Regions from separate parts of the Exiguobacterium sp. s95 genome, predicted to be linked through region 2. Evidence: riboswitches for the same ligand, from Rfam matches in the RefSeq annotation. Region 2 holds a riboswitch; each other region holds the start of a gene.
What was found. Region 2 has a riboswitch for thiamine pyrophosphate ahead of KNP99_RS00740 (thiamine phosphate synthase). Riboswitches for the same ligand answer to the same signal wherever they lie in the genome.
Positions count from the first base shown of each region.

Region 1: another riboswitch for thiamine pyrophosphate. It lies ahead of thiD (bifunctional hydroxymethylpyrimidine kinase/phosphomethylpyrimidine kinase); the one in region 2 lies ahead of KNP99_RS00740 (thiamine phosphate synthase).
Region 3: another riboswitch for thiamine pyrophosphate. It lies ahead of tenA (thiaminase II); the one in region 2 lies ahead of KNP99_RS00740 (thiamine phosphate synthase).
Region 4: another riboswitch for thiamine pyrophosphate. It lies ahead of KNP99_RS02600 (ECF transporter S component); the one in region 2 lies ahead of KNP99_RS00740 (thiamine phosphate synthase).

Region 1 covers NZ_JACSMM010000006.1:102,559-110,690, reverse strand. The annotation lists gene KNP99_RS11085 (hypothetical protein) at 1-240, opposite strand, end outside; gene KNP99_RS11080 (YitT family protein) at 373-1,242, shown strand; gene KNP99_RS11075 (CHASE3 domain-containing protein) at 1,483-2,091, shown strand; gene KNP99_RS11070 (ArsR/SmtB family transcription factor) at 2,181-2,555, opposite strand; gene KNP99_RS11065 (hypothetical protein) at 2,633-3,070, opposite strand; gene thiE (thiamine phosphate synthase) at 3,091-3,729, opposite strand; gene thiM (hydroxyethylthiazole kinase) at 3,719-4,489, opposite strand; gene thiD (bifunctional hydroxymethylpyrimidine kinase/phosphomethylpyrimidine kinase) at 4,470-5,279, opposite strand; TPP riboswitch at 5,396-5,506, opposite strand; gene KNP99_RS11045 (murein hydrolase activator EnvC family protein) at 5,568-6,842, opposite strand; gene KNP99_RS11040 (murein hydrolase activator EnvC family protein) at 7,046-8,132, opposite strand, start outside.
Region 2 covers NZ_JACSMM010000001.1:141,455-149,586, forward strand. The annotation lists gene KNP99_RS00725 (MFS transporter) at 1-578, opposite strand, end outside; gene KNP99_RS00730 (OsmC family protein) at 784-1,209, shown strand; gene nagZ (beta-N-acetylhexosaminidase) at 1,206-2,438, shown strand; TPP riboswitch at 2,505-2,607, shown strand; gene KNP99_RS00740 (thiamine phosphate synthase) at 2,697-3,287, shown strand; gene KNP99_RS00745 (NAD(P)/FAD-dependent oxidoreductase) at 3,284-4,288, shown strand; gene thiS (sulfur carrier protein ThiS) at 4,272-4,475, shown strand; gene KNP99_RS00755 (thiazole synthase) at 4,478-5,242, shown strand; gene KNP99_RS00760 (ThiF family adenylyltransferase) at 5,239-6,249, shown strand; gene KNP99_RS00765 (hypothetical protein) at 6,376-6,738, shown strand; gene KNP99_RS00770 (exonuclease SbcCD subunit D) at 6,918-8,039, shown strand; gene KNP99_RS00775 (AAA family ATPase) at 8,021-8,132, shown strand, end outside.
Region 3 covers NZ_JACSMM010000003.1:255,301-263,432, reverse strand. The annotation lists gene KNP99_RS08555 (class I SAM-dependent methyltransferase) at 1-747, opposite strand, end outside; gene KNP99_RS08550 (sporulation protein) at 846-1,619, shown strand; gene tenA (thiaminase II) at 1,770-2,471, opposite strand; TPP riboswitch at 2,546-2,651, opposite strand; gene KNP99_RS08540 (DUF1002 domain-containing protein) at 2,840-3,721, shown strand; gene abc-f (ribosomal protection-like ABC-F family protein) at 4,003-5,859, shown strand; gene KNP99_RS08530 (alanine/glycine:cation symporter family protein) at 6,084-7,553, shown strand; gene KNP99_RS08525 (diacylglycerol/lipid kinase family protein) at 7,682-8,132, shown strand, end outside.
Region 4 covers NZ_JACSMM010000001.1:442,882-451,013, reverse strand. The annotation lists gene KNP99_RS02610 (DEAD/DEAH box helicase) at 1-1,682, shown strand, start outside; gene KNP99_RS02605 (50S ribosomal protein L25/general stress protein Ctc) at 2,055-2,693, shown strand; TPP riboswitch at 2,783-2,881, shown strand; gene KNP99_RS02600 (ECF transporter S component) at 2,981-3,559, shown strand; gene KNP99_RS02595 (ABC transporter ATP-binding protein) at 3,556-5,121, shown strand; gene KNP99_RS02590 (energy-coupling factor transporter transmembrane component T family protein) at 5,087-5,812, shown strand; gene KNP99_RS02585 (NAD(P)/FAD-dependent oxidoreductase) at 5,890-6,933, shown strand; gene KNP99_RS02580 (alpha/beta fold hydrolase) at 7,465-8,132, opposite strand, start outside.

The DNA of each region.
Region 1 (8,132 bases), on a different contig from region 2:
GACGGTAGTCCCTTCAATCTTTACTTGTTTAAGTGCGTCTGAAAATGGAAATCGTTCAATAAATCCTGTCATTGCATTTGTATTTGTAACCGATGTTCCGACATATCTGGTGACCAGTGCTCCATCACGCCACTTATTGTCAGGGGATTCCCTCGAGTAATGCAACATAAAAACGGAACCTGCGCTTAATCCAATGAGCGCACAGCATAAAAATAAAAGGATTTTTTTCAATTCACTCAATTCCTTTCGACCCGCGTCACATTTTTTTTACGATATTTTTCAGTTGAGGGGTTGAATTTAATGCTATATAGGCGTACTCTTGCAGGCAGATACTTTACAAAGGAGGAGCATGAGGATTTCTCATCAATCACAATGAAGACTAAACAAACGAGCAAGAAAAAACGAACAGAAAAAATCAGTTTCCTTTTAATCGGTACACTTCTTTACTCCCTTTATATCAGCCTTTTATTATCTCCAAATGACATTGGATCTGGCGGCATCATGGGAATCACACTTATTTTCCAAGAGTTGTTCAATACGCCTATCGGACTGACCCAACTTGTCTTGAATATCCCGCTTTTCTTACTTGGTTTTCGCTTCTTAAGAAAACGATTCATGCTACTTTCAGGAATTATCGTCCTTATTTCTTCATTTTTAATTGATTGGATTCCAACACAAGTGGTTCCTGAGTCATTAAACGATCCTCTCGTCGCCTCCATTTTTGCAGGGTTAGTTTCCGGACTCGCAATGGCATTAATCTTCTTTGGCGGCGCTTCGACAGGTGGACTCGACATCCTCGGAAAGTTCTTTTATGCCCGCTTTCATAACTGGCCGCTCCCGCGTATTTTTTTAATGCAGGATTTAGTGATCTATATCTTAGTTTGGCTAGTCTTCGACTTAAAACATGTTATGTATGCATTAATTATGAGCTTCGTTCGCGCCAAGGCGTTGCAAACGGTCTATAGTTTTTACTCTGCTTCTAAACAATGTATTATCATTTGTGAAAAAGCAGATGAAATCAACGACGTCATCACAAAAGAACTTGGTCGTGGTGTCACGATTCTCGATGCGCGCGGTGGCTATTCCAACCGGACAAAGAAGATGGTTTATGTCGTCGTACAGAATAATGAAATCGTTCGTCTTCAGGAAATTGTTTCTTCTGTCGAACCTAATGCCTTCGTCACCTTCTCTGAGATTCATACCGTCTTCGGAAATTACAAAGAACATTCCTACTCTTTTTAAATGAACCGCACACGATGAAACGACACCCCCTGTCATGAGGTGGGTTGTTTTTTGTAAACGAAGGCTGACCCATCATATACGTCTACGTTTGGTATCGCTTCAGGTTTCATCTCAAAATATAAAACGATTGGATCCCCGTAACCAAAAGATGTTCCCCTAAAAAATAGATAACTCTTCACTTTTTGGGAATTAGTGGTTAAGCTAATGACATTACCAGTTAGCTTACGAAGGAATGATTGCATGAATAAACTTTGGCGCTACCGCATCTCTCTCATTCTTTTAGTCAGTTTGTTCGCTTCGATTCCTCTCATCTATGCCTTGACAGGTTATCGTACCATTTCAAAAATGACAGAAGAGATGCACGCCCATAACATCCCGATGATTAAACAGGTCGACCAACTCGTCGAATACAATCGGGATCGGGCAAATGCCGTTCGCGGCCTATTGCTCTATGAAGACGACCGCTACATTGAACAATACTACTTCTGCACGACCAAAATTCATGATTTACGCCGTGTGCTCAATGCTTCGAACGAAACACCTGTACCGATTAAAGATTTATTGGTCCGTAACAATGCATGGGAAAAAGAAATCGAAACCGTTTTCAGCCTTTATGAAACAAACGGTTCACAGGCAGCTACCGCTTTAGCGAAACAATCGACGCAGACCACGCAGACCATTCTTGAAGATCTTGCTCAAGTTAAAGATCAATTGTATACCGAATTAGATCAAGAACTCGAAAATACGGCGCTCGTGACAGCATCCTATAAACGGATGTGCTTTAGTCTATCCATTTTAGCCTTTCTACTCATCAGTGTGACCATCACGTTCTTCCATCGAATCAAGTGATCTGTTGTTTCATACGATTAGCTTCGTGAAAAAGCTAAAAAACGCACCGCAGTTCTTTATCGGACTGCGGTGCGTTTTTTATATTTTTCTCAAGAAGAAGCCTTTCCTTCATTCACATGCTCCATTGCCAAATGAACTAACGACGAGACATGATGGTCATCAAGTGAATAATAGACAACTTTTCCTTCTTTACGATATTTGACGAGACCTTGTTTCAATAACGTTCTTAAGTGATGCGAAGCCGTCGCAATCGAACAATCAACTGATGCCGATACGTCACAAACACAAAGTTCTCGCTCGACCGTCAATGCATAAGCGATTCGTAGACGCGTTGCGTCCGATAACACTTTAAACAATTTCCCAATCTCAAGCGTCGGGATTTTCTCAACGGCATGACCAATTTCAGTAGCACGTTTTTTATCGATCGCAATCGTCTCACAGCGTGGTGCCTCCACTGTCTTCACCTCTCCTCCAAACTATTGCACCATCCTAAAACAACAAATGCAAGTAAGATGACTACGATGATTCGCGAGGTGAAGATTCATTTCCGATGTTTTTTTTGGATTGTACGAAAAACTGCCCATCCCCCTAATCGATTCCCGATATCCCAAACGATTCGATTAGTATCGACAGCCCGTACACCGATATCGATGATACTTGTATTTCGCAATCGCTCCTTATATCGATTCGATAGGAAGCGTGGTAACGGTACTTGTAACATCACTCGATAAAATAAATCGAGGTGTGTATGGCCCCAGATTTCCGTAGCGATGGATGCCGTTTTAATCAACAGCGGCCGTTTATATCGTTGTTGGTGTTTGTTTTTTAACAAAACCGCCAATTCAAATGCATAACGATTCGGATAGGGAAACAATTTCCAACCTAAATGATACTTTCCACGGTTGTCGATTCGAATGATTTGTGGTTCGATTCGATACCGAATCCAGCCTCCCCGAAAGCGAATGACTTGCCATTTCACGTACATCACCTCTTCAGTGATTATACCCGGTCTGATACTATTTGACGCGCAGTCTGAACCGCCTCTTTGAACTCTCGTGCCGCACGTTCAATATCTGGTGCTGCGAATAAGGCAGAGACGACGGCATATCCTTCAAGCATCTCGAATAAGTCGGGCACCACATGATGTGTGATTCCACCAATCCCGACGAGAGGAAGGGAAACAGCCCGGCGAATCGCCCGGAGTGTTTCGTTTGTCATCTGACTCGCATCGTCTTTTGTCGCCGTTGGATAGAGCGACCCTACGCCAAGATAAGTTGCCCCGTCTTGCTCTGCTTCGATTGCCTGTTCAACGGTGGAAACAGAAACCCCAATCGTGGCTTCCGGTAACAGCTTACGTGCTTCCTTCAAAGGGATGTCCTCTTGCCCGATATGCAGACCTGCACCGACGATTTGTGCGATATCAATCCGGTCATTGATGATGAGTGGGACGCCGTAACGAGACATCATTTTCTTCAAGTCACTCGCTTGTTCGAGAAATTCTTTCCCTTGCGCCTGCTTTTCACGAAGCTGGACCATCGTCGCGCCACCTTTTATTGCTGCTTCGACCGCATCAATCAAGGCAACGTCCGGGTGAAAGCGCCGATCTGTTACCGCATAAACCGTGTAATCATTCTCCACTGGTCAATACCCCTTTCAAACTTTCTTCTGTAGTCAAGCTGATTGCGTTGAACAACCCCATCCGGAAATCACCAAGTCCCGCTGCTTCATCTGCGACTTCACCCGCTTTTCCCATTAAATACGTCCCATAGGTCGCTGCTTCGAATGCATCATACCCTGCTCCAAGTAGGGTTCCGATGAGCGATGCCGTCATGCAACCTGTCCCTGTAATGTGTCCGAGTCGTGGCGTTCCTACGGTTAGTTTTACTTGTCGCTTGCCGTCTGTAATGAAATCAACCGGTCCCGTTACGACGAGAGTCGTCCCGAGCCGTCCAGCAAACTCATGGACGACTTGAAAATCTAATGTCTCTCCGGAAGCGACATCGACTCCTTTTGAACGTCCGACTTGACCGATGAGCGTCTTGATTTCAGAGACGTTCCCCTTAATGACCGTAAAATGAATTGCTTCGAGTAACTCTTTCGTGAATTGTGTCCGAAGTGTCGTCGCCCCCATTCCGACTGGATCTAAAATAATCGGTTTCTTCAATCGGTTAGCCGTTTGACCTGCCAACAATTGCGACGCTCGTGAAGCTGCGTTCAATGTCCCGATATTGATAACGACAGCATCTGCATGTCCAACCATTTCCTCGACTTCTAGGATATCTTCCGCCATGACAGGTGAACCCCCGAGCGCAAGGGTCATATTGGCACACTCATTAATCGTGACCGCATTCGTTAAATGATGAATTAATGGTTTTTTATCATGAATGGTTGTAAGCATCCGTTTCCCTCCAAATGTCATAAAAGTGATGTGTCGGTCCGATTCCGTTCCCTAAGGCAAATCCATGCCGGATTGCTTCAGTTACGTACCGTTTAGCATAAATCACGCTATCCTTCAGGGAATCTCCCAGCGCAAGACGTGCCGCAATCGCGGAAGACAATGTACATCCAGTACCATGTGTATGCTGGCGTTTTAATCGTGCCTCCTGAAACAGATGATGCCTCCCTTCCGTGTATAAAATATCCGAGGCATCCGTACTTTCAAGATGACCGCCTTTTAACAGGATAGCGATGTCTCGTTTTTGTGCGAATTCCGTCGTCGCCAGCTTCATTTCATCAATTGTCGAAATCGCTTGCCCTAACATGCGTTCCATTTCCGGAATATTCGGGGTCGTCAAGGTTGCAAGCGGCATCAAATGCTCCATTAATGCTTGTTCAGCATATTTCCTTAACAGCGCATGCCCCCCTTTTGCGACCATCACGGGGTCTAAGACGACTGGTCCCTGATAATGTTTCAAACATTTGGCAATGACTTGAATCGTTTTTTCATTCGAGACCATCCCAATTTTAACGGCATCTACACGAATATCGCTAAAAATCGAGTTCAACTGGGCTTCGACAAGCGTTGGTGATACATCTTCAACTGCTTGTACGCCTAACGTATTTTGCGCTGTGATAGCAGTAATTACACTCATACCGTAAACCCCAAGAGCAGAAAAAGTTTTTAAGTCGGCTTGAATTCCAGCTCCACCACTAGAGTCTGATCCAGCAATCGTCAGTACATGTTTCATCGATAGACCTCACTTTCTATGAGAGCACAAGGAGAAAGCGGAACGAAAAAAAGCGCCGTCCGCTGTAAAAAAGCAGACGACGCCATGAAAAACCAACGAGTGTGGTCACTTATTCATGTCTTCAATCTCAACTTTCCTACGCTGGTATTATCCAGATCAGGTGATAGGGTCGAAAACAGAATGGTTTTCCTCTCAGCCAGATTCCTCCAGCTCCCCTAGTTGCTCATGATTTAAATTTCTCTTTCACTGTAGCATAGCGCCATAAAAAAAACGAGCCGAAGCTCGTTTTTATAAGTATGCTAATGGATTAACTGTGTTAGCTGGTCCTGTCGCACTGTATTGGTAACCACCAATATGCAATTCAAAATGAAGATGTGCGCCCGTCGAGTTTCCCGTATTTCCGAGCGTACCGATTTGTTGCCCTTGCGAGACCGTTTGTCCAGCATGAACTGATAATGAATTCATATGCGCGTAAACTGTTGTATACACTTTCCCATTCAAGAAATGTGAAATCATCACGTGATTTCCGTACGGTCCACCGCTTCCTGCTGTGATGACCGTTCCTGAAGCTGCTGCGACGATTGATGATCCGACTGACCCTCTAAAGTCGACACCATTATGGAAAGTATACCCATTCGCACCACTCGCTGGTCCGAATCCTTGTGAAACACTTCCTGACGCAGGGCGAACGAACTGCGCCGAACCACTCGGAACACTAGCGACTGGCGTAGCACTTACGACCTTCTTAGACGTCCCGGCGTTGTTTTTTTCCGCCGCCTCCGCCGCCTTTTCCGCTGCCGCTTTTTCAGCTGCTGCCTTTTCCGCTGCTGCTTTAGCTGCTGCCTTTGCTGCCGCAATCGCACGTTCTTGCGCTTCTAATGTCGCTTGAAGTTCTTTCGCATTCAGAAGTTTTGTCGTAAATTTTGTTTTACCTTGACGTAATTTTTTTAAGGTTGCACTACGTGCTTTCATTTGCTGTTTGAGTTCCTTTTTTTGAACCAAAAGGGCTTCTTTTTCTTTCACTCGCTCTTCCTTTTTATCCACAAGCGTCGCTTTAGCATCAGCTAATTTTTTTTGCGTTTCAAGGTAAGCAGAAATCATCTTGTCATCTTGTTCAGCAATTTTTTTCCCTGCCATCACACGACTAAAGAGATCGCCAAGATCTTTCGAACCAAAAATGACTTCTTCCCATTTAATCGAATTCCCATCATTTTCTTGAAGCACACGAAGACGGTCTCCTAACAGCTCTTCCTGGCGTTTTAACATTTCTTCATAATGGATAATGTCTGCCTCAAGCTCTTCAATTCGTTCATTCAACTGACGAATCTGTTTATTTTTTTCTGAGACACGAAAAATATTTTCATTGATTGCTGCATCAATCGCATTGATTTGACGTTGCTCTTTTGAAATTTTAGATTCTTGTTTTTTGATTGATTTTTCTAGTTTACGTTGTTCAGCTGCATTATCTGCTTTCTTTTCTTTGATTGTAGCCGCTTGAGTGATTGGGGTGTTCGTCAATAATAACGTCCCTAATAGTACGGTAGAAAATAACTTTTTTAGCATATGTGAGTTCCTCGCTTATGTATGAATTCGATTTTTGAAGTCCTGTTCCGTAGTGAAACTATCTGAAATTGATTATAGCACCGTAATAGTTTCAGAAAAATTTCATTTACATTTCAAATGAAAACGTTATTTTGTAATATAACAACTAATTATTCAAACTGTATAAAAAAGAACCTCTACAATGTAGAGGTTCTTTTACGATTTTATAACATTGACATAGGATTAACACTATTTGCAGGGCCTGTTCCGCTGTAGATATACCCACCGACATGAATTTCGAAGTGTAGGTGTGGTCCAGTCGAGTTACCCGTGCTACCAAGTGCACCGATTTGTTGTCCCTGGCTGACACGTTGTCCTGCACGCGCATTCAATGAACTCATGTGCGCGTAAACCGTCGTATACGTTTTTCCGTTCAATTGGTGAGCAATCATGATGTGATTTCCGTAAGGACCACTACTAGAAGCCGTAATGACAGTTCCTGTTGCTGCTGCGACAATTGGTGTTCCAACCGGTGCACCAAAGTCGATTCCATTATGGAATCCATACCCATTTTCACCACTTGCTGAGCCGTATCCTTGTGTAGTCGCACCACTTGTCGGATGAATGAACAATGCTGAAGATGCAGCTGGAGCCGGAGCTGGATTCGGTGCTACTGGTGCTGGTTTTGGTGTTACAGGCGCTGGTGTCGGCGTTGATTGTTTTGTTGAATTCGTTGTTGCTTTTTGACGCGCTGCTTGTTTTGCAGCTTGCTCGGCTGCCGCTTTTTCTGCTGCAGCTTGCTCAACTGCTGCCTTTTCTGCCGCTGCCTGATCGGCTGCTGCTTGTGCTGCTTGAGCTTCAGCACGGGCTTTTGCTTCTCGTGCTTCTTGTGCTTTGCGCTCTTTTTCAATCCGTGCTTCACGTTCACGTGCCGCTTTTTCTGCCGCGATTGCTTTTTCTTGCGCAATCAAGATTTGTTGAACTTCTTTCGCGTCCATCAACTGTGTCTCAAATTTCTTTTTTTGCTTCTTAAGTTCTTTAATGCGTTTGTTTCGTTCACTGATTTGTTGTTCGAGCTCTGCCTGTTGACGCTTTAATTCTTTTTTCTCTGTCACAAGCTTTGCTTTTTTATCTTTAAGTTCTGCTTGGGCATTCGCTAATTTCTTTTGCGTGTTCTGGTAATCCGTAATCATCTTATCATCTTGTTGTGAGATGGATTTCCCCGCTAGCACACGGCTGACGAGATCTCCGACATCTTTCGAACCAAAGATGACTTCTTCCCATTTAATCGAATTACCATCATTTTCTTGC
Region 2 (8,132 bases):
GCCTGTTGCCGTGGAACGACTTTGAAAACGGCGAAAAAAGCAATCAGTCCGAGAGCTGTCGTCAGCCAAAACGTCGCTTCAAAACCGGCATGTTGCCCGATGAACGTGCCGATCGGGACGCCGAAGACGTTCGCGAGCGTGAAGCCGCCGAAGATGAACGACACGGCGACACCGCGTTTCGCGACCGGGACACTGTCACTCGCGACGACCATCGCAAGCGAAATCAAGACACCGGTCAGGACGGCCGTGACGATCCGTGTTGCGAGCAGTAGCGAGTAGGTGTCGGCGATGCTGCTGCAAAAGTTCAAGACGACCCAAACAAAGATCAGGCTGAGCATCAATTTGCGACGTTCGAAGCGTCCCGTGATCGACATCGTGAACGGTGTCCCGATCGCGAAGGCAATCGCAAAGGCGGAGACGAGTGTGCCGGCTTTCGCAATCGTAATTCCGAGGGCCGAAGCGATTTCTGATAAAATCCCGACAATGACGAATTCGCTTGTGCCTAAGACGAACGTCAGTAAGGAGAGGGTGGCGATTAAAAGCCAGTCCGTTTTACTTAAACGGGTAGTAGATGACATATCAATTCCTCAATTCTAGCGCTAAGCAGCGCGAAACTATCGTTTTTCAGAATAGCATGATTCGTGTGTCAGGTGAACGGGAATCGGATGGAAACGGAAAAGAAGAATTATTTTGAATAGCATGTCAATTTTCTTCAGGTGAGACTACGCTATAATGAAGGAGAGCGAAGCGAACCGAACTAAAAATCGAAAGGTAGTGAGAAAAATGCAAGCGACAATTACATGGAATCACAAGATGGGCTTTAGTGGAGTGACGGAGTCCGGACACCAACTGGCAATGGATGCAGCACCTGAAAATAACGGGGAGAACGGAGCACCACGACCAACTGAATTGTTGTTACACGCCGTCGCCGGCTGTACGGGAATGGACATCGTCTCCATTTTAGAAAAAATGCGTTTACCGTTAACCTCGTTTGAGATGGACATTGAGGGAGAACGGGCGACGGAACACCCGCGCCGCTTTACGACGATTTCGATTCATTATCGTCTCGAAGGCGACTTACCGGATGATAAAGTCCGCCGGGCCGTGTCGTTATCAAAAGATAAATACTGTTCTGTCTCGAAATCGCTGAATGCTGAAATTGAAGTCTATTATTCAATCAATGGCGTCCGAAACGAGGAACCGCTTTGAAACCGATTTACGTGCTTTTAACGGCTTGCTTTTTGACGGCATGCGCGAGTGAACCAGCAACAGAACCGAAGACGAAACCGGAACCGAAGACGAGTCAGCAACAGCCGGTCGCTGACGAACCGACGGCTGCCGACCAGGCGGAGCAAGACATCAAACGTCAGCTCGCCAAACTCTCGACTGCTGAAAAGGTCGATCAATTGCTGTATATCGGGATCAGTGGGACGACGTTATCGGACGCGGACCGAAGTCTGTTAAACGATCACGCGATAGGCGGTGTCCTGTTACTCGGAGGCAATATCACGTCAGACGCCCAGCTGAAAACCTTGACGGCAGCAATCAAGGACGCACAAGACGACGAAGCGCTCGCGTTCCTCGGCTTCGATGAAGAAGGAGGACGTGTCAGTCGTGTCCCGGATCAAACGTTTCATTTACCTCCGAGTCTGACGCTCGGTCAGAAAAACGATCCGGCATTGATGCAAAAGACCGGACAGGCGCTTGGTGCGATGTCACGGTTTTATGGATTTAATATGGATTTCGCCCCGGTTCTTGATGTCAACAGCAATCCGGCGAACCCGATCATCGGTGACCGGGCACTCAGTGCTGAGCCGGATGATGTCGCCCGGCTCGGTGTCCCGTTAATGCTGGGAATCAAGTCGGAAGATGTCGTGCCGGTCATCAAACATTTTCCCGGACACGGGGATACGACCGTCGATTCGCATGTCGGCTTACCGACCGTGACGAAGACGAAAGCGCAACTCGAGCAACTGGAACTCGTCCCGTTCAAAGCGGCAATCGATGCCGGAGCGGAAATGGTGATGGTCGCACACATTTTATTCCCGGCGCTCGACCCAGACAATCCGTCGTCGTTATCAGAGCCGGTCATGCAACAACTGTTGCGTGAAGAGTTGAAGTTCGATGGCGTCATCGTGACGGACGACCTCGTAATGGGTGCGATCACGAAACAATATGGTCTCGCCCAAGCTTCGCGTCTCGCCCTCGAACGTGGTGCCGACATGGCGATGTTCTCGCAAGCCGGTGCTTACACGGATGTTCATGCGGCAATTATGCAGGGGATCAAGGACAAGTCACTATCACGGGCTGACCTCGACGCGAAAGTGACACGTGTCTTACGTCTGAAACAAACGTATGATTTAGCAGACACGAAGCTGATTCCAACGCGTGAACAATTGACGGAACAGGTCAAAACGGTCACGGATCGGCTGAACTGACAAGTCAGACTAGAAATCAAGCGAGCGGTCATGGTAGACTACGAATGAACCAACCAACACTAAATAGTTCTACACTAGGGGAGTCTCGCAGCAGACTGAGACGGAAATATCCGGACCCTTTGAACCTGATCTAGTTCGTACTAGCGGAGGGAAGTGGCTTCTGATTATCATCCTGTCTCAGGTCTTACCTGGACATTTTTCGGACCACTCCATCATGTTCATGGGGTGGTCCTTTTTGTGTAGCAAGGAGGAGAAGGTATGCGTCCGAAGTTACATATTGTGACGACCGGGACAAAAGAGCTGACACATCTTCTAGAAGTCTTGCCGGCTGTTGTGCCTTATGCCGACATGATTCATATCCGGGAACCGGGTTGGTCGGCGGACCGACTCGTCCAATTGATCGAGGCGCTAGTATGCGCCGGTGTTCCACGTGAAAAACTAATCGTCCATGACCGGCTTGATGTCGCCCTCGTAACGAAGGCAAGTGTCCAGTTGACATCACGCAGTATTCCCGTCGCTGTCGTGCGGCGTCAATTCAGCGAGCTACAGATCGGCCGATCAATTCACTCCTTGACGGAAGCGCTTGAGACGGGCAGCGACTTCGTCATGTATGGTCATGTCTTTGCGACGGCGTCAAAACAGGACGTCGCCCCGCGCGGACTAGCGGCACTCGCGCAAATCGTCACGTTTTCAAAAGTCCCCGTCATCGCGATTGGCGGGATTCAGCCGGAGAATGTCGCGGGTGTCCTCGCGACCGGCGTTGCTGGCATCGCTGTGATGTCAGGGATTCTCGGTCAGGCAAATCCGGTCGAAGCAGTCCTAGCGTATCGCGAGGTGCTTGATCAATGAAAGCAACAGAGACGTTAATCGTCGGCGCAGGCGTAATCGGTTTGACACTCGCCTACGAATTGCTCAAACGAGGACAAGCGGTACGCGTGCTTGAGCAAAGCCGGTGTGGCGAAGGAACGACGCGAGCGGCAGCCGGCATGCTTGCGACGGATCATGAACTGATCCCTGCCTTACATCAACTGGCGGCAGCGAGTCGACAGCTTTATCCCGACCTCGTCCGTGAGCTGTTTAATGAGACCGGCATTGATAGTGGCTATAAAGAAAATCCCTTTCGGTTGATTCGGGGCCATGAGGAAATTCAATTTGCATCCGTCGGTCAAATCGATCCCGTCCAGTTGACGCGTTCGCTCCGTCACGCGATTAAAGTCCGCGGAGGTGTGATTGAAGAACAGACAACGGTCACGGGACTGCTCCGGGCAGGGGCGACCGTCGTCGGCGTTGCGACGAGTAACGGTAAGCGCGAAGCCAGTAACGTCGTGGTCGCAAGCGGTCGGGGATCAGAAGCGTTACTCGCGACGAGTGGTGTCGAGATCGCGACGGTACCGGTCAAAGGCGAATGCCTCGCCGTCCGGCTTCCGGGGCATGTCTTGACCGAGACGTTGTTTAGCGACGACGTGTACCTCGTCCCGAAGTTTGACGGACGGATCATCATCGGGGCGACGGAACGGATCGGTGACGAGACGACAGGGGTCAGCGTCAGCGGGATTGAACATCTCCTGCAGGCGGCGGCGCGACTGTTCCCGGCAATCAGAGAAGCGGAAATCGTGGACATCTGGTCCGGGATTCGTCCACAAACAGCGGACGGATTGCCTTATCTCGGGCAGGTCCCGGGAGTCGGGCACCTATTCGTCGCGACCGGCCATCATCGGCACGGGATATTACTCGCCCCGATCACGGCGTCCGTCCTGGCAGACGAGGTAACGGGAATCACGCCGAAATATGAGCTTCGTCCGTTTTCATTACATGAATCGAGGAGGAACACGAATGCAACTCACTATTAATGGTCAACCGTATACGCTTGACGGATCGATTTCGACAATCGACGGATTGATTCATCATCTCAATTTGACGGAAAAAATGGTCATCATCGAACAGAATCGACAGATTGTCGAGCGGACAGCATACCAAAACACACCCATTCAAACAGGCGATTCTTTTGAAATCGTCCACTTCGTAGGAGGCGGTTAATCATGTTAACGATTGGTCAAACGACATTTCAGTCGCGGTTATTACTCGGAACGGGCAAATACCCCGACGTGACGACACAGCAGCAAGCAGTCGAGGCATCGGGAGCAGACATCCTGACCTTTTCCGTGCGCCGGATGGATATCTTCGAAGCGAGTCAACCGAACTTTTTAGAGGCGCTTGATTTGAGTCAGTATCATTTATTACCGAACACGGCGGGGGCGAAGACAGCGGAAGAAGCGGTTCGGCTGGCAAAACTCGCCCGCGCGTCCGGACTGTGCGACATGGTCAAAGTCGAAGTCATCGGCTGTGATAAAACGCTGTTACCGGACCCGATCGAAACGTTGCGGGCATCGGAAGAATTATTAAAAGAAGGATTCACCGTCTTACCGTATACGTCAGACGATCTGTTGTTGGCACGAAGACTGGAAGAACTCGGGTGTCACGCCATCATGCCTGCCGCGTCCCCAATCGGATCCGGACAAGGAATCCTTAATCCACTGGCCTTAAGCTTCATCATCGAACAGATGACGGTCCCGGTCATCGTCGACGCAGGAATCGGTTCACCGACCGATGTCGCCTATGCAATGGAACTCGGCGCAGACGCCGTCTTACTTAATTCGGCTGTCGCCCATGCGAAAGACCCGGTCAAGATGGCGCGAGCGATGAAGCTTGCCGTCGAAGCGGGACGACTTGGCTTTGAAGCGGGACGGATTGAAAAGAAACGGTACGCGACGGCGAGTAGTCCCGAGACAGGGATGAGTCGATGACGGATCGTTATTCACGGCAAACCCGGTTTCGTCCGATCGGTCAGGCGGGACAGGATGAGCTGACAAAAAAACATGTTCTCCTCATCGGTATGGGGGCACTCGGAACGGCAAGTGCCGAACAACTCGTCCGGGCCGGAATCGGCAAGCTGACGATCGTCGACCGCGATTACGTCGAGTGGAGTAATCTCCAGCGGCAGCACCTTTACACGGAGGACGATGCCGCGCAGCATGTCCCGAAAGCGATCGCGGCGGAGCGCCGCTTAAATGCCATCAATCAGGAAGTCGAGATTATAGCCCATGTCACCGATGTCACGCGTTACGAATTACCGCAATTGATCTCAGGTGTCGATTTGATTCTTGACGCAACCGATCACTTCGACATCCGGATGCTGATCAATGATGTGGCAGCGCAACACAAAATTCCGTGGATTTACGGCGGGTGCGTCGGGAGTTACGGCATGACCTATACGGTCCTCCCGGACGAGACCCCGTGCCTGCATTGTTTGCTCGAACATTTACCGCGCGGGCAAGCGACGTGCGAAACGGCGGGGGTGATTGGTCCGGCGATTCAACTCGTCGCCGCGTATCAAGTCGCGGAAGCCTTGAAGCTCCTCGTCGGTGCGACGGACGCGTTACGGCGGGAATTGCTCGCGTTCGACGTCTGGACGAATGAACAGAGCCGGATCAATGTCGCGTCTTTGAAGAAGGCATCATGCCCGTCCTGCGGCGAGAACCGGACCTATCCGTATTTGACGCACATGCCGGTGCAGTTTACAACATTGTGTGGACGCGACGCCGTCCAGGTCCGTGGAGATGAGGCGCGTGACTTAGAACGTCTTGAACAGAATCTGAGCCCGGTCGTCAGTATCGTCGCGAAAAATCCATACTTACTCAGTTTTAAGACGGAGACGCATCGATTCGTCGCCTTTCGTGACGGACGCGTCCTGATTCATGGGGAACAGGAACTCGTCCGTGCAAAACAGCTCTATCACGCCTTTTTTGGTTAAAAAGTCACAAAAAAATCAAACTAACATTCAAAATATATGTTTTAGATGTTTTGAAAAGAGGTAAATAAGACTTCAAGACACAAAATGGCGTTTTAGGTAGACTGAAAGCGAAGAGGAGTGATTAGGATGAAACAAGAATTCGATAAAGTGGTCCAATCATCGGACCAGACGAAGCGGACAGAACAGACAGCTGAACCGGTTCAGCAGGCGAATTGGAATCCAGATCGGTACCGGACGAACTTAAATCCGTTCTATCTGTCACCTTGTAGCGTCGAACGACGGGAAGATGTTGAAGCACATGCCAATCATCTGATCGAAGTTGAACCAGACGCGTCCCCTCTTACCCAAATTTTCGAACAACAACAAACAGCCCATATACCGAACAAACATCAGAGCTCAAAATTCACGACAGGAATTGTAGTCGGTGCTATCATCGGAGGATCCGTCTCCATCATCACTTCTGTCAAGCGGTTGCGGCACAAACATTAAGGAAATGAATGCATGGAATGTAAAGGATAGTAAGGTCCGGTCGCGTCCGGTCTTTACTGTCTTTTTTTTGATTATAGACGCATGCCGGTTCGAAGCATATGCGCGGACGAGAGTCGTCATTGCCGTTTCAGACGTGTTAAACTGAACTTAATATATTAGTAAAGTGAGGGTGAGGAAACATGAAATGGATTCATACAGCGGATTGGCATTTAGGAAAAATCGTCCACGGCGAATCGATGATTGAAAATCAACGGGCCGCGCTCGAAGCATTTTTAGCGTTACTCGACCGGGAACGCCCGGACGCGGTGGTCATTGCGGGCGACTTATATGATCGCGCCGTCCCACCGACCGAGGCGGTCGAACTGCTCGACGCAACACTCGCGGACATCGTCCTCGACCGCGGGATTCCGGTCATCGCGATCAGCGGTAACCACGATTCGGCGGAACGGCTCAGTTTCGCGACGACCCTTCTCGAACGGTCAGGTCTGCATCTCGCCGGTAAATTAACACCGGTGATTGAGCCGATCGAGATTAAAGGCGTCAAGTTTTATCCGGTCCCGTTCGCAGATCCGGCCATCGTCCGTTACGTCTATCAGGACGACACGATTCGGAATCATGACGAAGCGATGCGAAAAATCATCGACCCCTTAACGATTACAGGACCAAGTGTCCTCGTCGGTCATGCCTTCGTCATCGGTGGACTTGAGACCGACTCGGAGCGTCAACTGTCGGTCGGGACGGCAGGGCAAATCAGTGCCAGTACGTTTGCGCCGTTCACCTATACGGCGCTCGGTCACCTACATAACCCGCTCGCGATCCGTTCCGAGACGATCCGGTACAGTGGATCACTTTTAAAGTATTCCTTTTCGGAAGCGAGTCACGTCAAAGGCGTCGATATCTTGACGCTCAATGATGCAGGAACGTTTGATCGTCGCTTTGAACCGATTGCCGCGAAACGCGATTTACGGGAGTTGACGGGAACGCTTGCCGAATTGATGGATCCGACGTTCGTCGCGACACAATCGACGGACGACTACATCAAAATCAACTTGACGGACGCGGAAGCGTTGATTGATCCGATGGGTAAGCTGAAAAAAGTTTATCCGAACATCCTGCATCTCGAGCGGACCGGTTTTACTAGGGAGAGCACACGATCCGTCCAAGCATCGCGCGACCAGGTCAAGACGGCGACGCTAACCGATTTATTCAGTGAGTTTTATGAAGCAGTCCGGGAAAAACGACCGACGGATGCGATGCAGACCGTCTTAGAGGAGGAAGCGACATGCGGCCAGAACGATTGACCTTACGGGCGTTCGGCCCGTTCGCAGAAGAACAGACGATTGATTTCACGGCACTCGCCGGACGGACGATGTTCGTCATTTCCGGTAATACGG
Region 3 (8,132 bases), on a different contig from region 2:
CTCTGTATCTTCGTTATAATCATGGACGTCCCCGACACGAAACTCGAGATTCGTATAGTCGAGATCGCGCGCAATCGCTGTACATTCTTCGATGACTTCTTTTTTGAGATCAAGTCCGGTCACTTTCAAGTCGAAGCCTTTGACGACACTTAAATAATGATACAAGGCAAACGTCAAGTACGATTTTCCACAACCGAAATCAAGAATCCGTAACGTTCGGTCTGTCGGTAACGCGGAAATACTATCTTCGACGAACTCCAGGAACCGATTGATTTGTTTAAATTTATCGTACTTTTGCCGTTTGACTTGTCCGTCTTCCGTCATGACACCGAGTCGGACTAAAAACGGAACGACGACACCATCTTCAAGGAGATGACTTTTTTTACGGTTATGTGACAGTTCTGCTTGCAGGGGTGACTGTTGCGTTGTTTTTAACGATACTTTCATTTTTTTGGATAACTGGAACTGAACTTCTTCCGTCTCGAAACGGAATAAAAATTGACGGAATTCCTCCATCAATCCGTCGAGTCGTTCTAAAAATTCATCAACCGACAAATTTTCGTGTTTAATTATCCGTTCATATTGAAACTCTAACTGGATTGCATACGTATCTTTCAATAGAATCGGTTTTAGTTTGATTCTTCGAAGATCATTCGACTTTTGGCGCGGACCACTAATCGTTGCATGCACGAGAGCAGCAGCCTCGAGCTTTTGAGTGAGTAATTCTTTTACTTGGTGTAATTCCACTGTAGTCCCGTCCTTTTCTGATTGTTCTTTCGAAACTGTAGCAAATTCCACCCTATTCGACAAGTAAGGTAGCTTCATCATTAAAGGAGGAACGAACGATGTTCAAAAAACTTTTATCACAAATCGGAATCGGTGCCGCCACAGTCGATACACGACTCGACAGCGAACGCTGTGAGCCAGGCGGACAGATTCACGGAACCGTCCATATTAAAGGCGGCAATGTCGACCAAGAAATCGATCGGATTTATTTAGCGTTTAATACACAATATAAAGAAGAAGTCAGGGACAGCACGACATTTACGACGTTCACACTCGATCGTTTTTCGCTAAACGAAGCCGCCTTTACGATTGAAGCAGGTGTCGAACGCGAAATTCCGTTTACGCTTCAAGTACCATTCAATACGCCGCTCTCGGTCAGTCAATCGAAGTCATGGATTGAAACGGGTCTCGATATCGCCCAGGCGGTCGATCCGTCAGACCGGGACGCCATCATCGTCCAAGCCAATGACCTCCAATCCGTTATCTTAGAAGCGATGGAAGAACTTGGTTTCCGACTCAAGAAAGCGGACACGGAAAAACTTCCCGGGCGTTACCGGAAGGATTTACCGATCGCCCAGGAACTCGAGTATTCGGCACGCAATACGTACTTCGCCCATAAACTCGATGAAGTCGAACTCATCATGCTCCAAGACCGTACCGGCATCGACATCGTCTTGCAAATCGACCGTCGTGCCCACGACTTAGGTTCGCTCTTCAGTGAGATGGCGGGTGCGGATGAGACGATGACGAAGCTATCCTTATCGAACCACGATTTGATGGACCGAAACGCCGTCAAACAACAATTAAACGATTTGATTGAACGGTACAGCTGATTTCCTTACCAGAATTTTCATCATGCCTGTAATCCACCAACAAAAAAAACTGAGCGATTGCCATGACTTTCTTTACGAAAGCTGAAAATTGCTCAGGTTTTGTGCAGTCTGCCGTCTGATCGCGCTGATCAACAGCGGCTAAAGCTGTACTTATCGTTTCGTTACTTTTGGTTGACGCGTAACTTGTGTAAAGAGACGTTCAAACGTTTCTTCCGTCCAGCCCATTTCCCAAAACATCAATTCGTAATAACAGCTTCTGACGAAATGGTGTTTCATCCGTTCCCGTTCTGCTTCAGTCGCTTGCGCCGCCAAAGCATCCAGCCGGTCGACCTGTTCAAAGACGACCCGTTCGAACCATTCCGAGCTGTATGTTGCAATCCACTGTTGATAAATCGGTGACGCCGGTGACTTCGTCAACAGTTGTTGTCCGACTTCATAATAAAGCCAGTAACACGGTAAAATCGCTGCAATCGTTTCCCCGAGTGTCCCCTCGCTCGCATGATGCATATGTGAGACATAGGCATACGCAGTCGGTGCCGGTTCGAACGCTGCTAAATCCGCTTCCGTAATAGCGAGCGGTTCAAAAAACGATTGATGGAGTGATAGCTCAGCCGCATAGGTCGATGTCGCATGTTCCGCGAGTTCCGCGATCATCGCAAAATCCGTTGCCTTTGAGGCGGCCCGGGCTTGAATTTTTGCGAAATGTTTTAAGTAATACGCATCCTGCATGACATAATGTCGAAATTTTTCGAGCGGTAACGTCCCGTCACCAATGCCTGTGACGAATGGATGGGAAAAACTGCTGTCCCAATATGTTTTTGCGGCTTGCCGAATTTCTTGACTGAATTTCAACCTAATTCCCCCTTTTGTTGAATCAAAAAACGCCACACCCTACGAACAGGGCATGACGTGAAGAGACAACAAGAGAGATATTCACGCCACTTCCCTCCGTAAGTCCAAACTTAATCAGGTTCAAAGGGTCCGAACGTCTTCGTCGTCTCAGTCGGCCTACCGACTCCCCTAGTGGTCATTATTTAATTCCTCTTCACTATATCATTTTTTCAGTCACATGATCAGGATTTTATAATGAAATGTAGTATAGGATTAGGGACACGAGGTGGGCGGTTCATTCCGCCTCAAGACCGATTCCGTTCTGGAAGACGTCACTTACAATGAAATTAGCACCTGATACTACCTACTATACTCGGAGGATTTATACTATGAATAAAGCAACAAAAATCATGACCACGACGCTTTTAGCGACAAGTTTACTTCTACCGACTGCTGCTTCAGCAGAGCAAGTCGTCGATAAAACAATCATCACGCTTGGTGAATCGCTCGGGGCAAAGGATAAAGCCTGGGTACTCGCCCGATTGAATGCGCCGGAAGGCATTACGCCCGTCATCGCCACGGCAGCGGATGAAGAAAAATATTTAGGGAAAAACGTTCCCCAATCGCAACTCGGCGGCAATATGTACTCTTCCGCAAAAATCGAACTCGCTGAAAAAGGCGACGGTTTATCTGTCGCGACCGAAAACATTACCTGGGTAACAAAAGACATGTACTTGAACGCGCTCGTCACTGCAGGCGTAACGGACGCCGACATCACAATCACTTCCCCTTATAAAGTCACCGGGACCTCTGCTTTGACGGGGATCATGAAAGCATACGATCAAACGTCGGCTGAGACCGGCATTAAATTGACGGATGAACGAAAAGATTTAGCCCAACAAGAGTTATCGGTCACTTCCGATGTCGGAAAAACGGTCGGGACGGACAAAGTCGCCGAACTGATGAATGAAATCAAAGCAGAGATCGCCAAACAAAAGCCGAAAACCAAAGTCGATATCGAGAATGTCATCATCCAAGTCATTCAAAATAACAACATCCAGTTGTCGGACGCCCAAATGGAGCGGTTGACGTCATTGTTCAGTCAAATGGAGAAAGCTGACTTGAACTGGGGACAAATCGAGACCGGATTAAAGGGTGCCGGGCAAGATATCCACGCGTTCGCGACCTCCGAAGAAACGAAAGGATTTTTTGCAAAACTGTTTGACGGCTTAAGTAAGTTCTTTAACTCGATTTCCGGACTGTTCAAGTAACTGAAAACGATTTCATTTTCAGTTCAAAACATGGTAAACTAACTTTATCGAAACGAAAAGGTGGTGTAAAAGATGGGTTTTGCTGCGTGTAAGCAATGGTTGATGGAACAACTTTATCTGTTGCGCGCGATTTTTCATGAAATGGCGTTCTAAAGGACGAGTCTGCCCTTTTCTTAGGAACATCCATCTGAAAAATAAAGCAAAGCGCACCTTTTACGGTAAACGGAGAGCGCTATTTGCGTTCTCCGTTTTTTGATGCGCATGAAAGGAAGTTACTGATCATGATTTGCGACATCCAACACCTGACAAAACAATTTGGGGGAGCATCCGTCTTAACCGATGTCTCGCTCTATCTTAAACAAGCTGACCGCATCGGATTGATCGGTCGAAACGGAACCGGAAAAACCACGTTACTGCGTTTAATCGCGCAACTCGAAACAGCGGACAGCGGAACCCTTTATCTCAAAAAAGGACTTTCCATCGGTTATTTGGCTCAAATTCCACAGTTCGCAGAAGAATTGACGGGCCTTGATGTTCTCTGGACCGCATTTGCCCAAATCGTCGCCTTACGGACGACGATGCATCAGCTTGAACAACAAATGGCAAGTGCTGACCACCTGGACGATGTGCTAAATGAGTATACGCGTGTGACCGAACAATTCGAACAACAGGACGGTTACCTGCTCGACTCGAAAATCCAGCGCATGATTAACGGACTCCACCTCGATGCCTTGCTGACACGTCCCTTTTCTCAATTAAGTGGTGGCGAACAAACGAAAATCTGCCTCGGCCGGATGCTGCTGGTGGAACCAGACTTGTTGATTCTCGACGAACCGACGAATCACCTCGATCTCGCAGCAATCGAATGGCTCGAACAATTTTTAAACAGTTATCCGGGCGCTGTCATCATCGTCTCGCATGATCGCGTGTTTCTTGACGCAAGTGTCAACTTGATCGCTGAACTTGAAGATGGTGAACTGACAATCTACCCAGGAAATTATTCGGCGTACACGGTCGCGAAAGAACGCCTGCTCCTCGAACAATTCCACGCCTACACGGAACAACAAAAGAAAATCAAACAGATGAAGGATGCGATTCGGCGCTTGCGCCAGTGGGCAAATGAAGCCTCTCCGCCAAGCGAAAAACTGTTCCGAAAAGCAAAAGCCATGGAACGGGCACTCGAACGGATTGAGCGACTCAAACGGCCGCTCCTGGAAAAAGCGGTGCCTGACATCCGCTTTTCGTCGCAAGGGCAACTCAGTCAAATCGTTTACCGTCTTGAGGATGTCACGCTTTCCGTCGCCGGCCGGAAGTTGTTCGCGTCGCTCGATTTCGAAGCCGCGGCACGTGACCGGATTGGAATCGTCGGTGCGAACGGAAGTGGGAAAACGACGTTATTACGTGTCTTACTTGGACAACTCCAGCCGACGAACGGACGTGTCACGCGTGGTCCGTCAAATCAGGTCGGATTTTTATCGCAACACGTCGATATGCCGGGTGAAGAGCGACTGATCGATTACTTCCGCTCACACGTTTCGGCGGACGAAGGAACAGCTCGCTCCCTGTTGGCCCGTTTCCTCTTTTTCGGTCCACGTGTCTTCTTACCGATTACTGCGTTAAGCGGCGGGGAAAAGATGCGCTTGATGCTCGCGATTCTTGTCCATTCGCCGCTTAATGTCCTGATTCTTGACGAACCGACGAATCACCTCGACATTGAATCCCGCGAGGCGCTTGAAGAAGCACTCGAGCACTTTGACGGAACGCTGATTGCCGTATCGCACGACCGTTATTTCTTGAACCGACTCTTCTCGAAAACCTATTGGCTAGATGACACGACAGAAATCTTTCACGGTTCTTACCAATATGCTGCCGAAAAACGACATGCCCGGTCAATCGTCGAATCAGCGGCACCCACGCCCCGCGCTACCCGGACGCCGGTAGCCGGGAAACATCCGGCTTTAAATGCAGGCGAACTCGAACAGCAGATTCAACAGCTAGAGGATGAGGTGGCTTTACTCGATACATCACTCGCGGCGACACATGATTATGAAGTCCTCACGACATTATTCTCAGAACGAGAACAGCTCGTTAGTCAAATTGATGACTTCTATGAAAAATTGTTGGCAGTCGATCACTAATCAAAAAACGCATCATTTCACCACCGCTGCTTCATTAAGTGCGGTGGTTTTTTAAATTAAAAATGCTTTGATGACGATCTGTTTTTCTGAACCCGAAAAAATATATTTTAAATATTTTAAAAGAAAGTTTCGAAAAAAAGCTTGCAAGTTGTCTGAAAATTCGTATAATTCAACTTATAGCTATTATCAGTTTTTAGCAAAAACACTTTGGGAGGAACTATCACATGGATGCATTTCAACAAGCTGTACAATCGGGCGTCGATTTCGCCAACAACATCTTATGGTCTTATATCTTAATCGCCGCTTTAATCGGAGTCGGCATCTACTTCACCATTAAAACGAAGTTCATCCAATTCCGTTACTTGAAAGAGATGTTCCGTGTCACACTCGATAAAAATGAAAAGACAACAGATGATGAAGGTCAGAGTATTACATCCCTTCAATCATTCTTCATCGGTGCCGCGACTCGAATCGGTACAGGGAATTTGGCCGGTGTTACGATCGCTGTTACACTTGGTGGACCCGGAGCGGTCTTCTGGATGTGGATGGTCGCCCTCCTTGGTGGAGCAACAGCCCTTATTGAAAGTACGCTTGCTCAAGTGTATAAAGTACGTGATACAGGCAATAACGCTTACCGCGGTGGTCCTGCTTACTACATCGCAAAAGGATTGAACAACCGCGTCCTCGGAATCATTTTTGCAATCTTAATCGCCGTCACATTTGGTCTTATTTTTAACTCGGTTCAATCGAACACGATTGCCGCTGCTTTTGACAACGCCTTTGGAATCGACAAAATGATCGTCGGTGGGATCTTAGTCGTTCTTACAGGTCTCGTCATCTTCGGTGGTGTCCACCGTGTCGCGAAAGTTTCAGCAATCGTTGTACCAATCATGGCGTCACTCTACTTGATTGCTGCCATCTTTGTTGTCATCACGAACATCACTGAACTTCCAGGGGTTTTCGCAATGATCTTTAAGAGTGCATTCGGTATCGACCAGGCTGTTGGTGGATCTGTCGGTGCTGCAATCTCGCTCGGTGTTAAACGTGGTCTCTTCTCGAACGAAGCCGGTATGGGTTCTGCTCCGAACGCTGCTGCTGCCGCTGAAGTTTCTCACCCAGCAAAACAAGGATTCTTACAAACACTTGGTGTTTTCCTTGATACGTTGATCGTCTGTACAGCAACAGCGACAATCATCTTACTCAGTGACAGCTACGCTGCCGGTAATGGTGAAGGTATCGCCATGTTACAAAATGCGCTTTCTGAGCAACTCGGTGCCGTCGCACCAGCCTTTATCGCAATCAGTGTCTTCTTGTTCGCTTTCAGTTCAATTGTCGGTAGCTACTACTACGGTGAAACGAACATTGAATTCATCAAGAAAAGTAAATCAACTGTCTTTGGCTTCCGAATTGCTACGATGGCATTCGTCTTCATCGGATCGCTCCTCAGCCTCGGAATGGTTTGGAGTTTCGCCGACCTCTTCATGGCCGGTATGACATTAATCAACTTAACAGCCATCTCGCTCTTAGGTGGAGTCGCAATCAAAGTCATCAATGACTACCAAAACCAACGTAAGCAAGGTCTTGATCCTGTCTTCTCTGCTAAAGCATTAGGTATCGAAAATACCGAATGTTGGGACGATGAAGAAGAAGCGCGTCCAGCTGCTGGTGAAGCACCACCTGTCGCACGACGGTAAACATTTCTTTTCTACTAAAAACCTTGGAGGCGCGTGTAATCGCCTCCAAGGTTTTTTTGCTGCGCTAGGATTATCTTGGTCGTGAGTTGGGAAAATAGGAACAGAGAGTCACTAAGGAGGAATTGAATGTGTCGAAGGCCATGTTAATTATTAATCCCTCATCCGGGAAAGAATTAGGTAAAAAATACGCAGAATTTGCAGAAGGTACACTCGCTCAGCGCTTTGCAACGGTCGATGTCCGGTTCACTGAAAAAGAACTCGACGCAACAGAATTTGCACGTACTGCTTCGACTGAGCAGTATGACGCCGTCATCGCAATGGGCGGTGACGGAACGGTCAATGAAGTCATCACGGGAATCGCAGAACAAGACCACCGTCCGACGCTCGGCATCGTTCCACTCGGGACGGTCAACGATTTAGCACGTGCGCTCCATATTCCGACGGATGCCCGCGACGCGATCAACGTTCTCGAAGATGCTCCGATTCGTCCTTTTGACATCGGTAAGTATGGATCACACTATTTCATGAACGTGATTGCGATTGGGCTGATTGCCGATGCCGTCGAAGAAGTGAGTGTCG
Region 4 (8,132 bases), 300 kb from region 2:
GACTCGATTGGTTGACGTTCAAGTTTTCGATGGACGGGATTTCAGAACAAGAACTGTCGGCGGTCCTCGCGTCACTCGTGACGCAAAAGACATACCACCGTTTACGCTCGGGACAATTGTTGTCGCTTGAAGACCGTGCCTTCACGCAAATCAAACGGCTGTTACAGGAAGTCGAAGCGACGGAACAGACGTTACTTGAAGCGGAATTGACCGTTCCTGCCGTGCCGAACTTGGCCCTGTTGACCCCGGCTGCTTTCTTGACGGTCCACAGTCAACTGAAGGAACGATTGCTCGAGATGAAAGCCGGAAAAACAGAGCGACTGGCGTTACCGGAACCGCTCGCGACACAACTTTTGCCGTATCAGCAAGACGGCGTCCGCTTCTTCAAGAGTCTTGCGGCACACGACTGTCATGGCATCTTAGCGGACGAGATGGGACTCGGCAAAACGATTCAAGCCATCGGTTATATCGAAACGCTCCCGAGTTCACGTGTCTTGATCGTCGCCCCGGCGTCACTCCTCTACAACTGGGCAGCAGAGCTGCACCGCTTTGCCCCGACACGCACCGTTCGTGTGCTCAGCGGGAGTCGTGCGTCGCGCTTACGACAGCTCGAAGACTTGCCGGACGACGTCATTCTCATCATCTCCTACCCGTCGCTCCGGCTCGACATCAAAAATCATCAAACGATCCATTACGATTGTATCTTTTTTGATGAAGCACAACATCTGAAGAATCCACGGTCGCAGACGACGGTCAGCTTAAAACAACTGTGGGCGACGCGGCGGTTTGCCTTGACGGGGACGCCGCTCGAAAACAAGACGCTTGATCTCTGGTCAATCTTTGACGTCGTCTTCCCGGCACTCTTGCCGGACCGGCAACGGTTTCTCGACTGGTCAGCACGGGACGTCCAACAATTCGTCGAACCGTTTTTGCTGCGCCGGACGAAAAAAGATGTTTTGCAACAGTTGCCGGCGAAACAAGTCGTCCATCAGTACACGGAACTGACGGCGGCACAGAAAAAACTCTATGCCGCCCACTTGGCAAAGTTACAGCTCGAGACGTTACAGCATCTCGATCAGTCAAAACCGGAAGAACGGATGAAGTTACTCGCCGGATTGACCCGGCTCCGGCAAATCTGTTGCGATCCCCGGTTGTTCGTCGAAAACTACCGTGGTCGGTCGGCGAAACGGGACCGGTTGCTCGCCTTGATTCAAGAAAAACGGGCAGCAGGCAAACGGATCTTAATTTTTTCACAGTTTACAAAAATGCTCGATTTGATTCGGGACGACCTACATGAGTTGCACCTCCCTCATTTCGAACTGCGCGGGGATACACCGATTGCGGAGCGTCTCGAACGCTGCGACCGTTTTAATGCAGGCGAAGTCGATCTGTTTTTGATTTCACTGAAGGCGGGCGGCACCGGACTGAACCTGGCGACGGCGGATACTGTCATCTTATATGACAGTTGGTGGAATCCGGCTGTCGAACAGCAAGCGGCTGACCGGGCACACCGGATGGGACAAACACAGACGGTCGAAGTCATTAAATTAATCACGAAAGGCACGATCGAAGAAAAAATCATCGAGCTGCAGGAGCGGAAGGCGACACTCGTGACGGACATACTTGAACAACCGGCTTCACTTGCGTTATCGGTCGATGAGATGGTTCAATTGCTTGAATAAGAGGAAGTTCACCGCCTATATTTTTAAGGGAGCTGCTTCGTCCAATGATTTCTTTACATGATGTAAACCGTTGCTGCTCTAAGGAGAACAGGTTTCTTGCTATCGTTTTTTCGCCGGTTGATGTTTAGCTTTTAATGTTACGGGGGTATAACTATCATAGCACCGCATCAGCGAGTTGCTTTTACAACCACATGTTTCTCAATATCAGCGTAATGACCTGGGAGAGAAATGCTAACCACTCACTTCGATCTTCATTTTTATGAAATCAATTTGAAATAGCATTCGATGCACCGTCTTGATCCGGAACGATTCGTTCCACTCCTTTCTTCATTACCTTTTGAGGGCTATACCAAATTCAAGGGGGAAATGAACATGTCAGTAACATTAAAAGTAGAAGAACGCGAAGTACGCCCACGCTCACTTAGAAAGCAATTACGTCATGAAGGAAAAGCTCTTGGTGTCGTGTATGGTTACAAAGTGGAAAGTACACCGATTGCCTTTGACGAAAAAGCATTGATCAAAGTCGTTCGCGAACATGGTGAGAATGCACTTGTTGCACTTCAAATCGGTGGTAAAAAAGTCAACACACTGATCAATAAACTCGATATGGATATCTTCACACCAACAATCAAGCACGTTGAATTCATCGCTGTTAAAATGGATGAAGAAACAGAAGTCGAAACAGATATCGTCCTCGTCGGCGAAGCGGCTGGTGCAAAACTTGGTGGATATCTTTCACAAACACTCTTTAAAGTAACAGTTGCAGCTACACCAGATAAATTACCGGAACGCGTCGAAGTCGATGTGACAAATCTTAACCTCGGTGATTCTCTATCGGTTTCGGATTTGCCGGAAGAAAAAGAATACCGTATCGTTACGGAAGGTGACATTCAAGTCGTTGCCGTCGTCGAATCGACACTTGAAGCGGATCTCGAAGAAGCAGATGCTGAAGAACCAGCTGAAGCGACAGAAGAAGTTTCTACTGAAGAACAAACGAAAGAAAAAGAATAATTTTTCTTACCCTCCCCTCGCGGAGGGTTTTTATCTGTATTGACAACTGTCGGTAGAGTCGGTACAGTAAATAGCGTACACACTATATGCACATCCACTAGGGGAGCCCATTGGCTGAGACGATTCACTTCGGACCCTTTGAACCTGATCTAGTTCATACTAGCGTAGGAAAGTGGAGCGGTAATTCGTTCAATTTTTCTGCATGTTTGCAGATTCAGTGACCGCTCTCTTTCATAGAGGGCGGTCTTTTTGTTTGTCTGGTGGTTGTGCCAAAGGGAGATAGGAACATGAACAGTTGGAAAATGAAAGAAATCATCGTCATGATGATGTTGTCGGTTGCTTGCGGGGTACTCTACTTAGGGTGGTCGACATTGTGGTTACCGATTTCCGCGATCTTCGGACCGGTCGGATCGAACTGGATGTTCGGGATTTGGGTCATCGCGAGTCCGCTTGTCGCCTACATCATTCAAAAGCCCGGGGCAGCACTGATTGCAGAAGTCGTCGCCGCGGCTGTCGAATTATTCACGGGGAGTCACTTCGGATTATCGGCCTTATTGATTGGTTTCGCTCAAGGAATCGGTGCCGAAATCGCTTTTGCCCTCTTCGGATACCGGAAGTTCAACACAATGACGTTAGTTCTATCCGGAATGTTCGCCGCAATCGGTAGTATGGTCTATAGTCTTGTCGTCAATGGTTTCGCCTACTATACGACGACGACACTTCTGTTGACGTTTTCCCTTCAACTCGTCAGCGGTGCATTGCTCGGTGGATTACTTGCGAAAGTCATCGTCGATGCGCTCGTCAAGACAGGGACGTTGAACGGTTATGCGATCGGGCGTAAGCGGCGGAAGCCGGATGCAGCATGATTCATTGTAACGACTTGTCTGTCCGCTATCCGGGGCAACATGACAACGTCCTGCACAAGGTGACGGTGACGCTACACGAAGGGGAAACGACGTTGCTCGTCGGACCGAGCGGCAGTGGGAAAACGACGTTTTTACATGTTCTCGCCGGCTTATTACCTGACGCGATCGAAGCCGATGTCAGCGGCCACTGCAAAACGAATGGGACGGTCGGAATCCTTTTTCAAAATCCGGACGACCAGTTCTGCATGCAGACCGTCGGAGCGGAAGTTGCCTTTAGTCTTGAAAATCGCTCAGTCGACCGCAGTCAGATGGATGACCGGATTGACGCCGTACTGGCACGTGTCGGTCTGGACGTGCCGCTGACGACACCGATTATGCAACTGTCAGGAGGGATGAAACAACGACTCGCCCTCGCCTGCGTCCTAGCGCTTGAGCCGGATATTCTATTGCTTGACGAACCGACGGCGCAACTCGATCCGGCAGGACATCGGGTTTTGATGCAGCTGATTGAGGAACTCCATCACGACCGGACGTTGACGCTCGTTCTGATTGAACATCAGCTTGACCGCTGTGTGACGTTCAGTGACCGGGTGCTCGTCTTCGATCACGGCGGAACGATTTTACGCGATGGTCCGCCGCTTGATGTCTTCGGTCAGTATCGCGATGAACTTGAACGACGCGGCATTGCGACGCCGCTCCTCTACCCGTATGAACTGGAAACCGTGCCCCCCGCTTCTTCCCAGGCGGGGCGGTTACGAAAAGTGACTAACAACCGTCCTCCGGTTCGGCACGACACGACGTTCGCGCTGACGCGCACCGCGTTAGGACGCCGTAAGCAAGTGATTGTCGATAACCTGTCGCTTGCAACACACGCCGGAGAATGGATCATGGTCGTCGGATCGAACGGTGCCGGGAAAAGCACGTTGCTCGAAACACTGGCGAAATTGATTCCGGCGCAAGGCGGTACGGTCCGCTTGTTCGAAAAAGAACTGCGGACATGGAAAAGTCGGAGCTATTACCGACACGTCGGATTCGTCTTTCAACAGCCAGAGCTCCAATTTCTCAAGCAGACGGTCGAAGACGAGCTCGTAATCAGCATGGATGCACCGACGCCGGAGCGGATTGAAACGGCGTTGCAATCCTACCGGTTAACCCATGTCGCCCGTCAGTCGCCCCTCGCCCTGAGCATGGGTCAAAAGCGACGGCTCAGCGTCGCAACGATGTTGTTAGAACCAAAAGACGTCCTGTTGCTCGATGAACCGACGTTCGGTCAAGATGCCGAGACGACAAGTCAACTCATCGAGATGTTCGAGCAGGCGCGATTAAACGGGACGACGCTGATCATGGTGACGCATGACATGGAGCTGGTCCACCAGTATGCCGACCGGGTCCTCGTCCTTGGTGACGGGCGACTTCAGTTCGACGGCACACCGGACACTTTGTTTAAAGACGAGACGTTACTCGAGCATAACCAACTCTCTCGTCCGTTATCGTATTTGTATCAGCAACTCGAGGAGGTGAAACGTCGTGCAGGAAAACGACTCCCCGCTCGCACGTATTAATCCGGCACTCAAGCTCGGTGCCCTCCTGTACGTGATGGTGCTCTTGATTGCGGCACCGACGTTACGCGAAACGATAGCCTTACTTTTACTCGCTGCGGTCGGATTGGGCTGCTCCGGTTGGTCACTGTTGACGCTCGCCAAACGGGTCTCCCCCTACCTCGTCTTGTTCTTGCTGACATTTTGGATGATAGCAGCCTTCGGAAAAGGCAGTACGGAAGTTTGGTCATTCGGTTGGTTTCGCGTCACGGAAGAAAGTATCGGTCATGCCTGGTTGATTGCACTGCGGATGCTCGCCTTCGTCTTCCTCAGTTTGACGTTCATCGCGACGACCGACCAAACCCGGTTCGTCATGAGCCTGATTCATCAGTGCCGCCTTCCGGACCGTCTCGCATACGGCTTTTTAGCAGGGATTCGTTTTATTCCGATCTTTCAGCAGGAAATAAGAACAATCCGTCAAGCACGGCGGGTCCGGCAACAGCACTCGATTTGGCCATGGCAGACGTTTTTCGCCATCAGTTTACCGCTTTTTACGAACAGTATCATCCGTTCGGAACAAATCGCGATTGCGATGGAAGCGCGTCGGTTTCAGGCCGAGCGGACGTATTATGTCCGTCCGGTCGTGACGCGTCACGATCAAGTGTTTTTTGCTCTCGTTTGTCTCGTGGCGAGCTTGCTTCGGATTGTCCTATGACATTCATTAGATTAACGCAGACGGATTCAGGGAATCATAGTCTCGGAAGCAGTTAATTTAAAGAAGTAGGTGAAGGTTTGAAACGAATCGTATTAGTCGGGGCAGGTCATGCCCATTTAGAATGTATCAAGGAAGGAACGCATCCGGATGTTGAATGGATCGTCATCAACCCGTCCCGTTATCAGTATTATTCAGGAATGTTCTCCGGTCTTGCGGACGGCACGTATCGACTCGAGGAGACCCGGGTCGATGTCAAAGCACTCTGTTCTCTTCACGGAAAGACATTGATGGAGGAACGTGTCACGCGGATCGATCCGCAAACGAAACAAGTTTTCTGTCAGTCAGGCGAAATCATTTCTTACGACGTCGTATCGTGTAACATCGGTTCGAATGACTGGAATGTCTCAGATGCGACGTCACGCGTCACGATCAAGCCGAATTATCAAATCGATCAGGCGCTCCGTCAGTTTAAAGAGGCATCGTCGCCCGTCATCGTCGGGAGCGGTGCTGCTGCAATCGAGATGGCCGCCTCATTCCAATCGGACGGTTGTCCGGTCACACTCGTCCATGATGAACCGCTCCTCGCAGGACACCCGGCAGAGGCGAGCATCCTTGACCGGTTGGATACGCTGGGCGTGACACGCATCGTCGACCGGTTCCTCTCTCTTGATGAGCAAACCGTCCAGCTCCAGTCGGGTCAATCATTCAAAGCGGATGCCGTCCTGTTTTTAGGTGGCGCGTCAGCACTGGATCTGTTCAAGGCATCCGGCCTCTATTGTGATGAGCGCGGATTTTTGCTCGTCCACGAGACGTTCCAGTCGCTAGAGGACCCTTCTCTGTTTGCCGTCGGCGACTGTGCGACGCTCGCCGCATATCCGAACACACCGAAGAACGGTGTAACCGCCGTCCGGCAAGCACCTGTCTTGCTTGAGAACCTTCTTCGTTTCATCAATCAGGAACGTTTGCGGACGTTCCGGCCGCAAGCGCGTTACTTGACGATTCTTTCGATGGGACATCAGCAAGGGACCTTGCTTTACGGACGACACTATCAGACGAATCATTTGAGCTGGCGTTTGAAACAATGGATCGATCGCCGGTTCATCAAAAGTTATACAACATAAGAACTCGAATTTCGAATGAACTGGGTGTTCGGTTCAAGGCGGAACGTGCACTAAGGTGTCTGCATGTGGAACCTCCTAAAACAGAGAGGTATTCATTCCTCAATCTAGACACAAAAACAGCCATCACATACTTGCGATGGCTGTTTCAGACTGTAGACAACGTGCTATCAGGAAATCAAGCGTCTTTTTTCGTTACTTTCCTCGGGCGAGGCGCAAGCCGTTGCTCCTTGATCCTAACGGACAACGAGCAGGGTCTTGCCTGCCTCTGAAAGTGCGTTAAAAACGCACTTTTTCCCGTAGGAGTCAACGAAACGTGACGCTTTTTAGGGAATACCGTGAGATAAATCCAAATATGCAGACGGTTTAGAGCGTAATCTGTCTTGAATCGCTTAGAACTGCGAACGATTGCCGCTTTGAATACGAGGTGAGACAGGAAAGCGCATCTCGATATAGCATTTTCAGGCTTCATAACCGTTTAGCTACAGCTTTAACAGCCATCGCATACTTACGATGGCTGTTTCGTGTCTTTGATTATTTTAAGAAAGCAAGTAACGTGTCGTTGAATTTTTCGCGTTCATCGAGTACCGTCCCGTGCCCACTCTCTTCAAATGGTTCAATCCGTGAGTTCGGGATTCCTTTTTGCATCTCTTCCGCAAATTCAAACGGACAGACTTTATCTTTTTTGCCATGAATGATTAACGTCTCGACGTCAATCTGCGGCAATTCATTCCGTAAGTCTTCGTCGCGCAAGGCGATTGCCGATAAAATCGTGCCGTGAGAAGAGGCTGCGACACTTAAGTTGTGGAACCATTGTGTCAGCGGTTCTGAATGGTCTTGTTCAAAGAAGATTTTTCCGAATCCTTCAAGCATCGCCGGACGGTCTTTTCTCGTATCGGCAATCAAGTCATCGACTTCGTCTTTTGTCATCCCGTACGGGTACCCTTCCCGTTGCGTGAAGACCGGAGCTGCAGCACCCGCAAGAATCAATTTCGAGATTTTGCTCGATCCGTGGTTAAGGAGATAGCGTAACGCAATCCCGCCCCCCATTGAAAAGCCGAGTAACGCTGCGTCTTTCAGTTCGAGCTGCGTGATGACTTGATCGATGTCAGATGCCATCGTTGCATAATCATATCCGCTGGCTGGAGCATCCGATTTGCCATAGCCGCGGTAATCAACTCCGATGTAACGGTAGCCGGCGT